3 regions of the Micromonospora noduli genome follow, and region 2 is predicted to be linked to each of the others. Evidence: riboswitches for the same ligand, from Rfam matches in the RefSeq annotation. Region 2 holds a riboswitch; each other region holds the start of a gene.
The links. A riboswitch is a leader RNA that binds a small molecule or an ion and turns the genes downstream of it on or off. The one in region 2 is predicted to bind cyclic di-AMP.
Positions count from the first base shown of each region.

Region 1: linked by a shared signal. The riboswitch ahead of MED15_RS19730 (C40 family peptidase) and the one ahead of MED15_RS25445 (C39 family peptidase) in region 2 are both predicted to bind cyclic di-AMP.
Region 3: linked by a shared signal. The riboswitch ahead of MED15_RS07820 (coiled-coil domain-containing protein) and the one ahead of MED15_RS25445 (C39 family peptidase) in region 2 are both predicted to bind cyclic di-AMP.

Region 1 covers NZ_PYAC01000018.1:3,089-7,988, reverse strand. The annotation lists gene MED15_RS19740 (pyridoxamine 5'-phosphate oxidase family protein) at 1-257, opposite strand, end outside; gene dcd (dCTP deaminase) at 357-935, shown strand; gene MED15_RS19730 (C40 family peptidase) at 1,009-1,986, opposite strand; cyclic di-AMP (ydaO/yuaA leader) riboswitch at 2,063-2,198, opposite strand; gene MED15_RS19725 (N-acetylmuramoyl-L-alanine amidase) at 2,434-4,416, shown strand; gene MED15_RS19720 (C40 family peptidase) at 4,472-4,900, opposite strand, start outside.
Region 2 covers NZ_PYAC01000033.1:176,992-181,891, forward strand. The annotation lists gene MED15_RS25440 (alpha/beta fold hydrolase) at 1-668, opposite strand, end outside; gene MED15_RS25445 (C39 family peptidase) at 792-1,640, opposite strand; cyclic di-AMP (ydaO/yuaA leader) riboswitch at 1,873-2,013, opposite strand; gene MED15_RS25450 (hypothetical protein) at 2,298-3,068, opposite strand; gene MED15_RS25455 (hypothetical protein) at 3,202-3,624, opposite strand; gene MED15_RS25460 (acyltransferase family protein) at 3,717-4,900, opposite strand, start outside.
Region 3 covers NZ_PYAC01000004.1:115,735-120,634, reverse strand. The annotation lists gene MED15_RS07825 (DUF2269 domain-containing protein) at 165-674, opposite strand; gene MED15_RS07820 (coiled-coil domain-containing protein) at 817-1,881, opposite strand; cyclic di-AMP (ydaO/yuaA leader) riboswitch at 1,887-2,018, opposite strand; gene MED15_RS07815 (cation diffusion facilitator family transporter) at 2,137-3,054, opposite strand; gene MED15_RS07810 (HelD family protein) at 3,161-4,900, opposite strand, start outside.

The sequences.
Region 1 (4,900 bases), on a different contig from region 2:
TCGTCGCTCTCCTCCGCAGGGAACGAGTGCAGCGCGTAACGGCCGTCACGTTCGAGGTCGCGGCGCTTGGGCGAGTCGATGATGAAGCAGAACAGCCCCTCGGCGGTGATGACCGGGGAGACCGGATGGACGCGGGGCCCGCCGTCGGCACGGACCGTGGCCAGATAGCCGAAGCCCGGCCCGTATTGCTGGAGGAGAACGCGGATCCCGTCGGCGAGTCGGGGCTCGTCGGCGGCGAATTCGGACCAGGAAGCCATGTGGGCATTCTATCGAACAAATGTACGAGCAGCGACCTCGACGCGCTGGTCACCGGCACCGAATCCGGCCACTTTTGGCAACGCGGCTATGGTGGTCCGATGCTGCTCTCCGACCGCGACCTGGTCTCCGAGATCAAGGCCGGCACGCTGGGCCTGGAGCCGTTCGAGCCCACGCTGGTCCAACCGTCCAGCATCGACGTCCGACTCGACCGGCTGTTCCGGGTTTTCAACAACCACCTCTATACCCACATCGATCCCGCCATGCAGCAGGACGACCTGACCTCGGCGGTCGAGGTCCCCGACGGCGAGCCGTTCGTGCTGCACCCCGGGGAGTTCGTCCTCGCCTCGACACTGGAGGTCATCTCGCTGGGTGACCATCTCGCCGGCCGACTGGAGGGCAAGAGCTCCCTGGGCCGGCTCGGGCTGCTCACGCACTCCACCGCCGGCTTCATCGACCCGGGCTTCTCCGGTCACGTGACGCTGGAACTCTCGAACGTGGCGAACCTGCCGATCACCCTGTGGCCGGGCATGAAGATCGGGCAGCTCTGCATCTTCCGACTCTCCTCGCCGGCCGAGCACCCGTACGGCTCGGTGGTCTACGGCTCGCGCTACCAGGGCCAGCGGGGGCCGACGCCCAGCCGCGCCTGGCGGCACTGGCGCACCTGGCCGACCCGCTGAGGTTCAGCCGCCAGGACCGAGACGACGAGGGCCCGCCGCGACGGATCGCGACGGGCCCTTCGATCACCCGGGGTCAGCCTGGACGGCCGTAGCTGTGGATCGGGCCGTCGTCGACCTTCTTCATCTTTACCGGCTGACCGGCCTGCGAGGCGTGCACCACCCAGCCGCCGCCGACGTACATGCCGACGTGGTGGATGTCGCTGTAGTAGAAGACCAGGTCGCCGGGGCGCAGGTCACCCTTGCTGACGTCCTTGGTGACCCGGCTCTGCGCGGCGGCGTTGTGCGGCAGCGACACGCCGGCCTTCGCCCAGGCGGCCAGCATCAGCCCGGAGCAGTCGTACGAGTTCGGGCCTTCGGCACCCCAGACGTAGGGCTTGCCGATCTGCGCGCAGGCGAACTTGACCGCCGTGCCCGCGGCACCGCCAGGGTAGCTACCCGGGCAGGGCGCTGGGCGCAGCGGACCGCCGCCGCCGCTGCCGTACACCTTCAGGCGCAACTTCTGTAGGCGGTCGATCTCGTCGTTGATTTGCTTCTTCTTCGCCGCCAGCTGAGCTTCCGTGCGGCTCAGCTGGGCCACCATCTCGTCCAGTGGCGCCTTCTGCGCGGCCAACTGGTCGCGCAGGTCGGCCACCTGGCGTACGTCCTTCTGCTGGTTGTGCGCGAAGCGGTCGAGCATTTCCAGCTGGCCGACCACCTCGCTGGGCGACCGGCTACCCAGCATCGCGTTGACGGTCGAGACGTTCTCACCCATGTAGGCGCGCACGGCCAGGGCACTGACCTTGTCCATCGCGGCGTCGACCTGGCGCTCAAGCGGAGTGATCCGGGCGGCCAGCGCGTCGGCCTGCTTGCGCTTCGCGGTGAGGTCGGTGCGGGTGGCGTTGTGCCGCTCGATGATCGGTTCGAGCTTGTTCCAGTCGGCGTCGATCTGGCGCTCGATCTCGGCGACGGACGGGTCGGCGTGGGCCGCCGTGGCACTGCCGGTCAGAACGACGGCGATGCCGGCCAGCGCGGCGAGTGCGGTGGTGAAGCGGGACCAGCGTGGGCGCGGCACGATCGACGACGGACCGGCTGATGCCGACCGCTCGGACGACGGCCGCGGGGCATGGAGTGCCACCGGGGTTCCGTACTCCTTCTTCCTGACCGCCTACCGGGTTAGCTGACGGGTTCGGGCGGGAAGTCGGCGCCCTACCGCAGTGGCTGCGGATTCACCCCGAGGGACCTGGGTCCCCGGTTCGTTCGGAAACGACTCGGCGGTGTCGGTCCGTTACCGCCCGGGCTGGGCGGAGCTGCTGTCGGGCCGACGAATGACCAGAGTAGAGACGCTTGTTACCGATCCGCAACCCGTGCGGCAGTGACACTCCGTACGGATTGGACGAGGTCACCGACCGTGTGTGAAGAATTCTTTCCGCATGCTTCGATAGATGGAAAGGTATTGACGTGACCTCCCGGACGGCGCGATGGTGACCTGACCTCACTCCGCGAAAATCTAGGGGGTTCGATGCACCATCCAACCCTGTCGACCGGCTGGCGCGCACTGCTCGCCGCCACCGTGGTCGCCGCCGCAACCACTGTGCCACTCTCCGCCGGCCCGGCCGCCGCCGCGCCCACCACCGACCGCCAGCAGCAGTACGCCGCAGCGGCCACCGAGTACGGCGTGCCGGCCGTCGTGCTGCTCGGCGTCTCCTACCTGGAGTCGCGCTGGGACACCAACGCCGGCACACCGAGCACCAGTGGCGGCTACGGTCCGATGCACCTGACCGATGCGCGGCACGTGGCCGCCCTACCCGGGCGCGGCCACCACGACGCCGGCGCCGAGGACCCACGCGGCGACGACTCCCGTCCCGCCCGGGTGCCCGCGCCCCGGCCGGTCGAGGCACCCGAGCCGTCCACCGCCGCATTGCAGACCGTCGACGCCGCCGCCACGCTGACCGGCGCCACCCCCGAGGCACTGCGCACCGACGCGGGCCTCAACATCCGGGGTGGGGCCGCGCTGCTGAGCGCGTACCAGAGGGATCTGGGCGCGCCGGTCGGCGCGGACACCGACCCGGCGGCCTGGTACGGCGCGGTCGCCCGCTACTCGGGCGCGGACAGCGCCGACGCCGCGGCAGCCTTCGCCGACGAGGTCTTCACCACCATCGGCGCGGGCGAAGCCCGGGTGACCGACGACGGCCAGCGGATCACCCTGCCGGCCCGTGTGGTGCGGCCCGAGCGTTCCTGGTTGGACCGGCTGGGCCTGCGCCGCCTGGCCCGCCCGGACGGGGTGGAGTGCCCCCGTACCATCTCCTGCGAGTGGATCCCGGCGCCCTACGAAGCGTTCGGCGACGGGGACTACGGCAACCACGACCTCTCCGACCGACCCGCCCGGCAGAAGATCGAGTACATCGTCATCCACGACACCGAGGCGAGTTGGGCCACGACCCTGAAACTCGTCCAGGACCCGACCTACGTGAGCTGGCACTACTCGCTGCGCTCGGTCGACGGGCACATCGCGCAGCACGTGAAGACCAAGGACGTCGGCTGGCACGCCGGCAACTGGTACGTCAACGCGAAGTCGATCGGGCTGGAACACGAGGGCTTCGCGGCGCAGGGCACCTGGTACACCGAGGCGATGTACCGGACCTCGGCGAAGCTGGTCCGACACCTGGCGCTGAGGCTGGGCATCCCACTGGACCGCCAGCACATCATCGGCCACGACAACGTGCCCGGCACCATCGCCTCGACAGTGCGGGGAATGCACTGGGATCCGGGCCCGTACTGGGACTGGACGCACTACTTCGACCTGCTGCACGCACCTCGGCTGGACACCGGCACCCCGGCCACCGGAATGGTCCGGATCGACCCGGACTACACCACCAACCAGCCGGCGTTCACCGGCTGCGTCACCCCGGGCGTGCCCTGCGCGCCACGCGGCTCCTCGGCGGTGGTGCTGCGCAGCGCACCGTCCGCGGACGCGCCGCTGGTCAACGACATCGCGCTGCGCCCGGACGGCAGCCCGAACACGATGACCGTGTCGGACCACGGGGCCCGGGCATCCGCCGGGCAGACGTACGCGCTGGCCGGGCGGCAGGGCGACTGGACGGCGATCTGGTACCTCGGGCAGCGGGCCTGGTTCCACAACCCGGCGTCCGCGCCGACCGCCAGTTGGACCGTCGGCGTCGTGGCCACGCCGAAGCCCGGCCGGACCACCGTTCCGGTCTACGGACGGGCGTACCCGGAGCAGTCCGCGTACCCGGAAGGGGTGCCCTACCAGGCGATCTCGCCGCTCCAGTACACCCTGGCCGCCGGGCAGCGGTACGCCGTCGGCGCGGTGCTGGCCGGCGAGTACTACCGGGCCAGCACGTTCGACGGCTCCTCGCCCGGCGACTGGACGGTGATTCGCGGCAAGAACCGGTACGCGCAGATCCAGTTCGGCCACCGGATCATGTACGTCGACCTCGCCGACGTGCAGCTGTTGCCGTCCCCGGTCGGCGCGCCGCGCTGAGAACCACGAAGGCCCCCGGTCGGTGACCGGGGGCCTTCGTGTCGCGCGATGTGGATCAGCCGGGTCTGCGGAATCCGGCGACGGGCATGGTGTTGATGCTGGACACCTGCACCGGCTTGCCGGCACGTGGCGCGTGCACCATGGTGTTGTTGCCCAGATAGAGCCCGACGTGACTCAGGCCGGAGAAGAAGAAGACCAGGTCACCGGGGCGGGCATCGCCGCGCGAGATGGCCTTGCCCTCGTTCCACTGGTCACCGGTGTGGTGCGTGAGGTAGATCCCGGCCGCCTTGTAGGCGTACTGGGTCAGCCCCGAGCAGTCGAACGAGTTCGGGCCGGTGGCACCCCAGACGTACGGCTTGCCGACCTTGCCGCAGGCGGTCTTGATCGCGGTACGGGCCGCCGCGCTGACCACCCCGTTGATGGTCGGGCAGGCCGCGGTCTTGACAGTGGTCTTCGGCATCGACGCCTCGAGCTTCTTGATCTC
Region 2 (4,900 bases):
GCGACCGGTACGCCGTACTCCTTGAGCTGTTCGTCGGTGACCATCGGATCGTTCTCCCCGCGCGCCAGCACCACCGGCACGTCGGTCGCCGCCAGCAGCGCGGTCAGGTCGGGCTCGCCGACGGCGAAGGCGGTCGGGTCCATGGCGAGGCGCCACCGGCCGTCGACCTGGCGCAGCCCGGCGTCCACCACGGGGTGGTCCGGCGGGACCAGGCCGGCCAGCCCGGAGACCCGCAGGTAGCGGCGAGCCGCCTCGGTGCGGCTGGCGAACCAGCTCACCGGGCGGGCGGCGACCTCGGCCGCGCGGGTCAGCTCATCGGGTGACCAGAGCGCCTTGATGCCCAGCCCGACGACCGCGTCCACCGGCGTTCCGGCGTCGCGGGCGGCCAGCGCCAGGCCGACCACCCCACCCAGCGAGTGCCCGAGCACGACGAGCCGGTCGTCGGGAGCGAGGGCCTGCGCGACCTGCTGGGCGAAGCCCGCGAAGGAGTACGACGGCAGCGGCGACGCCCAGCCGTGGCCGGCGAGGTCCGGTGCCAGCCACCGCCCGGGCCAGTGCTGCTCAAGGTACGGGGCCCAGGGCAACCACACGTCCCCGGTCGCTCCCATGCCGTGCAGCAGCAGCAGGACCGGCCTGCGGCCGGCGTGACCACCCGTCTTCTCCACCACGGCCGCAGTCTCCCACGGTTCACGGCCGGGTACGAGAGCCGTCGATGACGGACCGCGCGGACAAACGCCGCGGGCGCCGGCCCCTTGTGGGAGACGGCGCCCGCGGCGGTCAGCGTGCCCGGGTCAGGCGGAGTAGCCCCGGCTGGTGATCCAGTTGGCCAGGTCGATAGTGGTGATCCAGTACGACGGGTCGGCCGGGTTCGCCGAGTCGGCGATCCGTACGGTGCGACCGTTGTCCTTGTAGCCCACCACGGCGATGTAGTGCCCGCCGCCGTAGGAGTGCCAGCCGCCGTCGGTGTCGGTGGCGTCCCCGACGACGTTGGCCACCACGCCCCGGCCGTCGGTGATGGCCTTCACCACGTCGGCCTGGAGGCGGTCCATCTGGGCCGGGCTGGGCGCGCCGGGGAACATCCGGGTCCGGTACGGGGAGCCCTTCACCTCGGCGTTGAGCACCCGCGTGGTGTCCTCGGCCGAGTTGGTGCCCATCTCGGTGGTGCCCAGCTCGGCGCCGAGCTCCTGCTGTGTGCGGTCGATGCCGGCGGCGCTGAGCGCGTTCCGGGTGGCCGCCGGGCCGCAGTTGTAGTAGGTGTTCTGCGCCTCGTAGTCGTAGTCGAGCACCTTGGTCGCGGGCGGCTTCGGCCGCTCCGGCTTCCGGGTCAGGTCGGGGTTGCTGCTGGCCTTGGCGGCGGGCGACGCGGCGCTGGTGGCCGGGGCGGCCGTGGTCGGCACGGCGCTGGCCGAGGGGGACGCGTCCCGAGCCTCGCCGCGGGAGGCGGCGACGTCGCTGCGCATCTCGGCGACAGTGGTCGCGGTGCGCTGGCCGGCCGGGGCGTCGTCGGCAGTGGTGAGCAGGGCGCCGGTGGTGGTGGCGATCGCGAGGGCCGCCGCGGAGGCGGCGACGATCTGGTACGGGCGCTCGGTGGCGAGGCGGCGGAGCTGACGCTGCAGGGTGTGCTTCACGGGGTCCTCCACGGATCGGGGGAGAGCGGCACACCGGGGCCGGACCGGTATCCGGGCAGGCGCCAGCGCGCGGACAGTGGTCCGCGGATGGTGAACCGCTCAGGGGAACGCCCGGCGCGGCCGGGCGGGGAAGGCGATGACCCGGGGGGTCAGCTCACCGTCACGCGACGAATGAGCGGGTGCACCGCCGCGCCGTGGAGGCGAGGGAACAACCGAGGGGTGGAAAGGTGCTGCACGAGGATGGGACTCCTTCCGACACCGCCTACCGGGTTAGCTGACGGATTCGGGCGGGAAGACGCCCTACCGCGGGCCGTGGCTCGCGGATTCACCCCGGACTTACTGGTGGGTCCCCGGTTCGTTGATCACGATTAAGCGGGTCGATGCGGCGTCGCGTCTTGCGATCGGTTACCGCACCGGACGGCACGACACTACTGGCGTCTCAACGCCCTGCCAAGCCAGGTTCACCTGCGTAAACCCCAATCGGCGCGACAATTTCTGCGCGTATTGCCGATGATGTGACTCGATGGGACAAGCGGTTACGGCGACGCCTGCGGGCGACAACCGGACAGGCCGCAAAGAATGCGGCCACAATCGCGTGAACAATCCCGCCGATCGCGTCGGACGTCCGGTTTCCCGATTGGGTGACCGGCCTCACATCACGGATTGGGCTCAACCCGCCCGGGCCGGGCGCCAGCGTGCCACGACGGTGGGACGCAACGCCCCGGCCACCGTGCGGCGCGCGGGGACCAGGGTCGGGCGTAGCCGGGCCGCCGCGGCGTACGCCTCCTCGGCGAGGGCACGAGCCGAATCGGCGGCCAACTCCGCGTCGCGCCAGGCGGCCCGCTCACGGTCGGCGGCCACCTGGTAGTCGGCCAGCCGCGCATCCCGGACCACCCGGCTGATCAGCACCTCCTGCTCGACCGGGTGTCGCCGGGGATCCCAGCCGCGCCGGTGCCCGAACACGTCGCCGAGCTGCGCCATCGTCAGGTCGCCCCGCCAGTACGCCGCCATCGCCGCCCGGTGCAGATAGCGTTCCCGGGCGGCGTACTCGGCCGGGGTGTGCGGGGTCTGCGGGGTGGGCAGCGCCCCGGCGCCCGCGAAGCGACGGGCGGCGGTGTCCGCCTCGTCGTACCCGATCCAGGCCTGCTCCAGCTGCTCCTGAGCGGTCAGCCAGGCGGCGCGTCGTCGCTTGGCGGTGGTGGCCGCGCCGGCCGCGGCGACGGCGACCTCCTCGGCGTAGCGGCGCCTGTCGACGGCCTCGGCGGCGGCCAGCTCCCGAGGAGTGGGCCCGGCCGGGAGCGGGTCGTCAGTTGGCCGGTCCCGTTCGGGGCGGGCGGCCAGCACGGCGAGCAGGCCCAGGGTCAGCAGGAACAGCGTCGACCAGATGGCGGCGGCCCGCGGCATCTCGGTCACGAACTGGTAGAAGACGACGGTCTCCATGGTCGGCACCTCGGGGAGAGAGCAGTGCGATGGGGAGCCGCGCCGACCAGTGGGCCACGGCGGGCCACGGATCGGCGGGTCAGGGGGCGGGTGGGTCGACAGGGCGCGGTGTCGGGACGGTCGTCCCGGTGGCTCAGCGCCCGGGTGGAGCCCGGGAAGCCCGACCACCCGCTGCGTCGACGAGGGACGGCCGGTCAGATTCGGCCGCGCGGACCGGCAGCACGCCGGCCGCGATGGTGCCCTGATCGTCGGGGAGCGCCACCGGCGTGTCGACCGACCACGTCGGGACCGACTCCTCGGCGGCCTCCGGCGGTATCGCCGGGGCCGGGCGGGCCGCACCGTGTGCCTCGGAGTGGCGGTAGCAGGCCGTCAGCGACCCGGCGGCGACCGAGGCTGGCACCGCGCTCGACGTCGGCACCGGGCCGGGTGTTGGCGTGGCGGCCGTGGCCGGGCCTGCGCCGAGCGCCAGGGCCGCGACGACGGCGAGGCTGGTCAGCACCCGAGTCGCCCAGCGCGCCACCCACCACAGCGGACAGGTGAACGCGACCGGAAGCACGTCCCCACGCTACCGTCGCGCCGACCCGGGCGCACCGACCACGGGCGTGTCGGAGCACGCCGCGCCGACCTCGTTGACCAGGGTGGACGTTGTCAGCGAAGGTCGACGTACGTTGATCGACCGGCGGGCTGAGCGACCTCGTCGGCAGGTACGTCGACCTCGCCACGGGCGCTGCCTGCGGGGTCCCGTGCGTCATCGTCGCCGGCCGCCCGTTGTCGGGGGACGGGCGCCGGACGGGCCGCACGGCGCGGCGCGAGCCGGCGCATCATCGGGGTTTCGACGAAGCGGTGCAGCAGCCCGGCGAGGATCAGGTTCGCCGCCAGGAAGCCGAGCACCACGGCCGGGCCACGCCAGCCCGCGAAGCCGATCCCCCACGTCCCGCTCCAGCGCAGCACGCTCGTCATCACCAGGACGTGCACCAGGTAGAAGGCGAACGAGACCTCACCGAGCCAGACCACCGGCCGGGACCGCCACGGCGAGCGCCGACCCCGCACGTCCGCGTCCGCGGCCGCGGTGATCACCAACAGGTACGCGACCGCGAGCAGCGTGGTCCACAGCTCGGCGCGGATCCACTGCGCGGCCGCCACCCAGGTGACCACGAAGATCCCGCTGGCCACTGTCAGCCCGGGACCACGCCAGAGCCCCCGGCGCATCAATTCGGCCGCCACCGCGCCCAGCCAGAACTCCAGCGACCGCACCGGCGGGAAGATCTGGGTGAACCACCAGCGGCTCACCTCCGGCACCAACTCCTGTGCCGGCCAGAGCGCGAGGATCAGCAGCGGCAGCACGACGATCAGCGCCCAGAGCAGCTTCGGTCGGGCCCGGCGCAGCAGCGGCAGCGCCAGCGGCAGACAGAGGTAGAAGAAGAACTCGCAGGACAGCGACCAGCTGACGGTGTTGATGCTGTAGAACCAGCCCGGCCGAGGGTCCCACGCCTGCAACAGCAGCAGGTTCTCCAACGCCGCCGCCGGCAGGACCGGGTCGGCGAACCACCAGGCGACCACCAGCGTCGCCGCGAACAGCACCAGGTGGTTCGGGTAGATCTTGGCGATCCGCCGCCGCCAGAAGGTACGCCGGGAGTCCCCCTCCCGGGCCGACCAGACCAGCACGAACCCACTGAGGATGAAGAAGAACTGCACCCCGGAGAGACCGAGGGTGAACAGCGCGTCAATCACGGCCTTGTAGTCCGGCTCGGCGATGATCCGCATGGTGCCGGCGTGAAAGCCGAAGACCAGCAGCGCGGCGATCCAACGCAGCCCGGTCAGCGAGGGCAGCC
Region 3 (4,900 bases), on a different contig from region 2:
CAGGCAGAGGTCGCCGTGGCGACATCCGTTTGGGCGGTGCTACTCCGGTGAGCGACATACCTCAGAGGTATAAATATGACTCCTTGGTATAACGCCTACCAGCGAGACTCCCCCGAGCAGCAAGGCGAGGTCGCTGCGGCGCCCGCGTGCAGCGGCCGCGGCGCCTAGACCGTGGTTCCGGCGCGATCACGGCTCGTGCGTGCGGGTCGGGTGGCGGGACGCCGGCCCCACGGCTTGTAGGTGGACAGCACCGTCGCGATGATCATCAGGCTGGTCGACACCGCCGGCGCGATGACCAGGTCGGCGCGATCCCGGGCGGGCAGGGCGGCGCCGACCGCTCCGGCGTGACGCAGGTTCGGGGTGAGCAGGAACAGCACCAGCCCGACCATCACCGTGGTGAGCACGAGCTTGACCAGCACCCAGCGGTGGCGCAGCAGACCCCACGGGGTGAGTAGCGAGCTGGCGACTCCGATCAGCCAGACCAGGACGCTCAGCGGCGCGAACAGCAGCGTGCCGACCAGGGCCGTGACCGGATAGACCACCGCCGGGTCGGCACCTCGCTCCACGGCGATGCCGAGGGTGAGCAGCACCAGGTCGGCGCCGAGCCAGCCGAGCGAGGTGACGAGGTGCAGGGTGAGCAGCGCCTTGCGGGTGGTGGGTCGGATCCGAGGCATACCGCGATGCTGCCCGCCGACCGCGGCCGGGTCGTCCGACGAGCGACGACATCAGGGGTACGCCCGGCGACGTAGCCCGACCCCGGACGCACGTGATGCCTGTGAGTCATCACGACGACTCACAGGCATCACGACGCGTGGGTCAGTAGACCGACAGGTGTACGTGGTTGGTGTGGTCGGTCGACGGGGTGCCGTGCGCCCCGCTGTACGACTTCCACCCGCTGCTGGGCAGCCAGATCTGCCTGTACCAGATCACGTAGAGCACGGCGAGCCGGTCCGCGTTGCGGATGAAGTACGCGGCCAGGTTGTTGCCGTACGTCTTGTCGCCGCCGGTGGCGTCCCCGCCGAAGCCGCCCTTCTGCGCCGCGAAGTCGCAGGCCCGGCCCTTCGGGTGTTCACCGGAGCCGCTGGGGCGGTGGCACGAGACGTACCGGGTGAATCCCGCGGCCTTGGCCTGGTTGAGCGCGTGCAGGGTGCGTGGGGTGATGCAGCCGCTGGCCGGGGTGGGGTCGTTGACGCTGCACGACTCGGAGGGCCAGGAGCCGTCGGAGTTGCGCGGCGCGGCCGTCGCGTTGGCGCTGGAGGTGCCCCGGTTGGAGCCGGTGTCGGCGGTGGTCTGCGGTTTGGGTGCGGTGGCCACGGTCAGGGCCCGTTCGGCCTGCTCCTTGCGCTTGGCCATCACCGCGACCTGCTTGCGCTGTTCGTTGATCTCGCCGTCCAGGCCGACGCGGGTGCGGTTGGCCTTGTCCTTGCTGTTCAGCAGGTCGCGCAGCACCCGGTCCTCGTTGGCGGCCACCGCGTCCAGCGCGGCCGCCCGGTCCATGAAGCCTTCCGGGGTGTTGCTGTTGAGCAGCGCCGACATCGCGCCGAGCCGACCGGTGCGGTAGGCCACTTCGGCGATCTCGCCGACCTTGCCGTTGCGCTGCTCGATCTCGACCTCAATGGTCTTCAGCTGGGTGGCGAGCTGCTTCTGCCGTTGCACGGAGGTGTCCAGGGCGCGCTTCGCGTCCAGGTAGCCCTTGCTGGCCGCCTCGAGTTGGGCCCGCAACGCCGGGGTGCCGCCCTCCTCGTCGGAGTCGGGTGCGGCGGCCCGCAGGCCGGTCGGGGGAGCGGCCGAGGCGGTGCCGGCCGGAAGCGCGACGCCGAGGGCGAACATCGCGACGATCAGGGCCGCCAGGCGGGCGGCGGGTGGTCGTGCTGGTGCCACTGCGCATGTCCTTCCGTCAGCCGCCGACCGGGTTAGCTGACGGGTTCGGGACGGAAGATCCCTACCGCTGACGCGGATACACCCCAGGAACATGGTTCCCCGGTTCGCCCAGTTGGGCGATTAGGCGGCGACCGCCACCGGCGCCGGGAGGGCGCCGCCTGGTGGAGGCCGGGACCGAGCCTACCGGTGCCAGTGGGGCCCCTGCAGCCGTTGTGACGGACGGTGCGTGCGTCACCACGGAAAATTACGGCTCCGTCACCATTCGATGGAGCCACAGGCTCCAGAAGCGGCGCCGGGCTCGATCTGCAACGTCGCGTGCTCGATGCGGAAGTCGTCATGCAGGGCCGTACGCGCTGCGGTGAGCACCGCGCCGACCTCCGCGCCGGGTGCCATGGTCAGGTGAGCGGAGGCGACCTCCATGCCCGAGGTGAGCGTCCAGACGTGCAGGTCGTGCACCTCGACGACACCGGGGACGGCGGCGAGCCGGTCGTGCACGGCCGTCACCTGGAGGTGCTCCGGGGCGGCCTGCACCAGGATGCGGATGGCGGCGCGGGCCAGCCGCCAGGTGCGCGGCAGGATGAACACGCCGATGGCGACCGCGACCAGGGGGTCGGCCCACCACCAGTCGGTGACGGTGATGAGCAGTGCCGCGCCGATGACGCCGAGCGAGCCGAGCAGGTCACCGAGCACCTCCAGGTAGGCACCCTGGAGGTTGATGCTCTCCCGGGCCCCGGCGCGCAGCAGCGCGAAGGCGGCGATGTTCGCGAGCAGGCCGAGCACGGCCACCGCGAGCATCGGGCCGGCGATGACCTGGTGCGGGTCGCCGAAACGGCGGATCGCCTCGATCACCACGTAGATCGCGACGCCGGAGAGCAGGACGGCGTTGGCCAGCGCGGCGAGCACCTCGAGCCGGTAGAGCCCGAAGGTGCGCTGCGGGTCGCCGGTGGCCCGCCGGGTCGCCGTGATGGCAGCGAGCGCCATCCCGATGCCGAGCACGTCGGTGAACATGTGCCCGGCGTCGGAGAGCAGGGCGAGCGAGCCGGTGTGCAGGGCGGCCACCGCCTCGACCACCATCAGGGTGGCGAGCAACCCGAAAGCCGCCCAGAGTCGACCTCGGTGCTGGTGTGCGGCATTGGCGACGGACCCATGGTGGTGGTCATGACCTGCGCCCACGAGAACCACCTTCCGCCGCTGGTCGGGACCCGGTCAAATGTATGCTCACATCGCTATGTGTGCAAGTGTACGGGCAGGGCCTTCCGCTGGCGGCAGTCCGCACACGTCAGCCGGTCGGGTCGATGGTGGTGAGCCGCTGGGTGGCTCGGGAGAGCGCCACGTACAGGGTGCGCACCCCGGCGCCCGGATCCGCCCGGATCTCGCTCGGGGCGACCAGCACCACCCCGTCGTACTCCATGCCCTTGGCCTCCAGGCTGGTCACCACCTGCAACCTCGGCGCGCCGAGCGCGCCCAGCCACCCGGCGACCTCGTCCCGGCGGGGGACCGGCGTGATCACCCCGACCGTGCCCTCCACCTCGGCCAGCAGGCCGGCGGCGGCCTCCACGGTCGCGGTCTCCAACCCCGTCGCGGGCACCACCAGCTCCACCGGCTCGACCCCGGTGGAGCGCACGGCGGTCGGCAGCGGCAGGTCCGGGTAGAGCCGACGGATCTCCGCCGCCGCCACCGCGAAGATCTCCGCCGAGTTGCGGTAGTTCGTGGTGAGCGTGAAGTCGTGTCGCTTGCGCCGGCCCAGCGCCTGGTCGCGGGCTCGGGTCAGCTCCTCCGGATCGCCGGTCCACGCGGTCTGCGCGGGGTCGCCCACCACGGTCCAGGAGGCCAGCCGGCCGCGTCGACCGATCATCCGCCACTGCATCGGCGAGACGTCCTGCGCCTCGTCCACCACCACGTGCGCGTACTCCCGGTAGTCCTCCGGACGCTCCCGGGCCGCCGCGCGGGCGGCCCGCTGCCGTTCACCGAGGGTGCTCAGCTCACGGACGCCGCCAGCGAGCTGGAACGGATCGCGTCGCGCGCGAGCCGGCTGCGCGGGCTTACCGAGCAGCGCGTCCAACTCGTCCAGCAACGCCACGTCGGCGATGGTCAGCCCAGCCGAGTCCAGGTTCCGGTAAGCGGCGTTGAGCAGCCGGATCTCCGCCGAGGAGAGGATCCCCCCGGCGTACCGGCGCAGCCGGTCCGGCTGCGCCAGCCAGCCGAGCACGTGCCGGGGGTGCAGCCGAGGCCACCACGCCTTGAGGAACTCCCGGAACTCCGACCGCTCGGCGATCTCCGCCTCGAAGGCCGGTTGCTCCGGCAGTCGACCGCTGCTCAGCTCACGGGCCTGCGCCCAGAGCGCGGCGAACACCCCGTCGAAACCGGCCCGGCGCACCTCGTTGCGTCGTGCGCCGCGTTGCAGCGCGCGGTCCCGGATCCGGTCCAGCGCGGCCCGGTCCAGCCGCAGCAGCGTGCCGCGGTAGAGCAGCCGCAGCTCACCCGGGCCGCCCGGCACCGCGTCGCGGGCCGCCCGCTCCAGCACCCGGCGCATCCGCAGCGAGCCCTTCACCGCCGCCACCTCGGGCGGGTCAGGGCGGGTGGCGGTCATCCCCGGGAAGAGGGTGCCCAGCGAGTGCAGGGTCGCGGTGTCCTCGCCGAGCGACGGCAGCACGGAGCCGATGTACTCGACGAAGACCGACGACGGGCCCACCACAAGGATGCCGCCGCCGGCGTAGCGGCTGCGGTCGGAGTACAGCAGGAACGCGGCCCGGTGCAGGGCGACAGCGGTCTTGCCGGTGCCGGGGCCGCCCGCGACGATCGTCACCCCGGAGCCGGGCGAGCGGATCGCCTCGTCCTGCTCCCGCTGGATGGTCGCCACGATGTCACGCATGCCCCGACCGGTGGCCTTGGACAGGGTGGCCAGCAACGCGCCGTCACCGACGACAGTCATCCCCTCCGGGGCGGCCGTCGGGTCCAGCAGGTCGTCCTCGATCCGGGTGACCCGCTCGGCGCGGGACTGGATGGTGCGGCGCCGTAC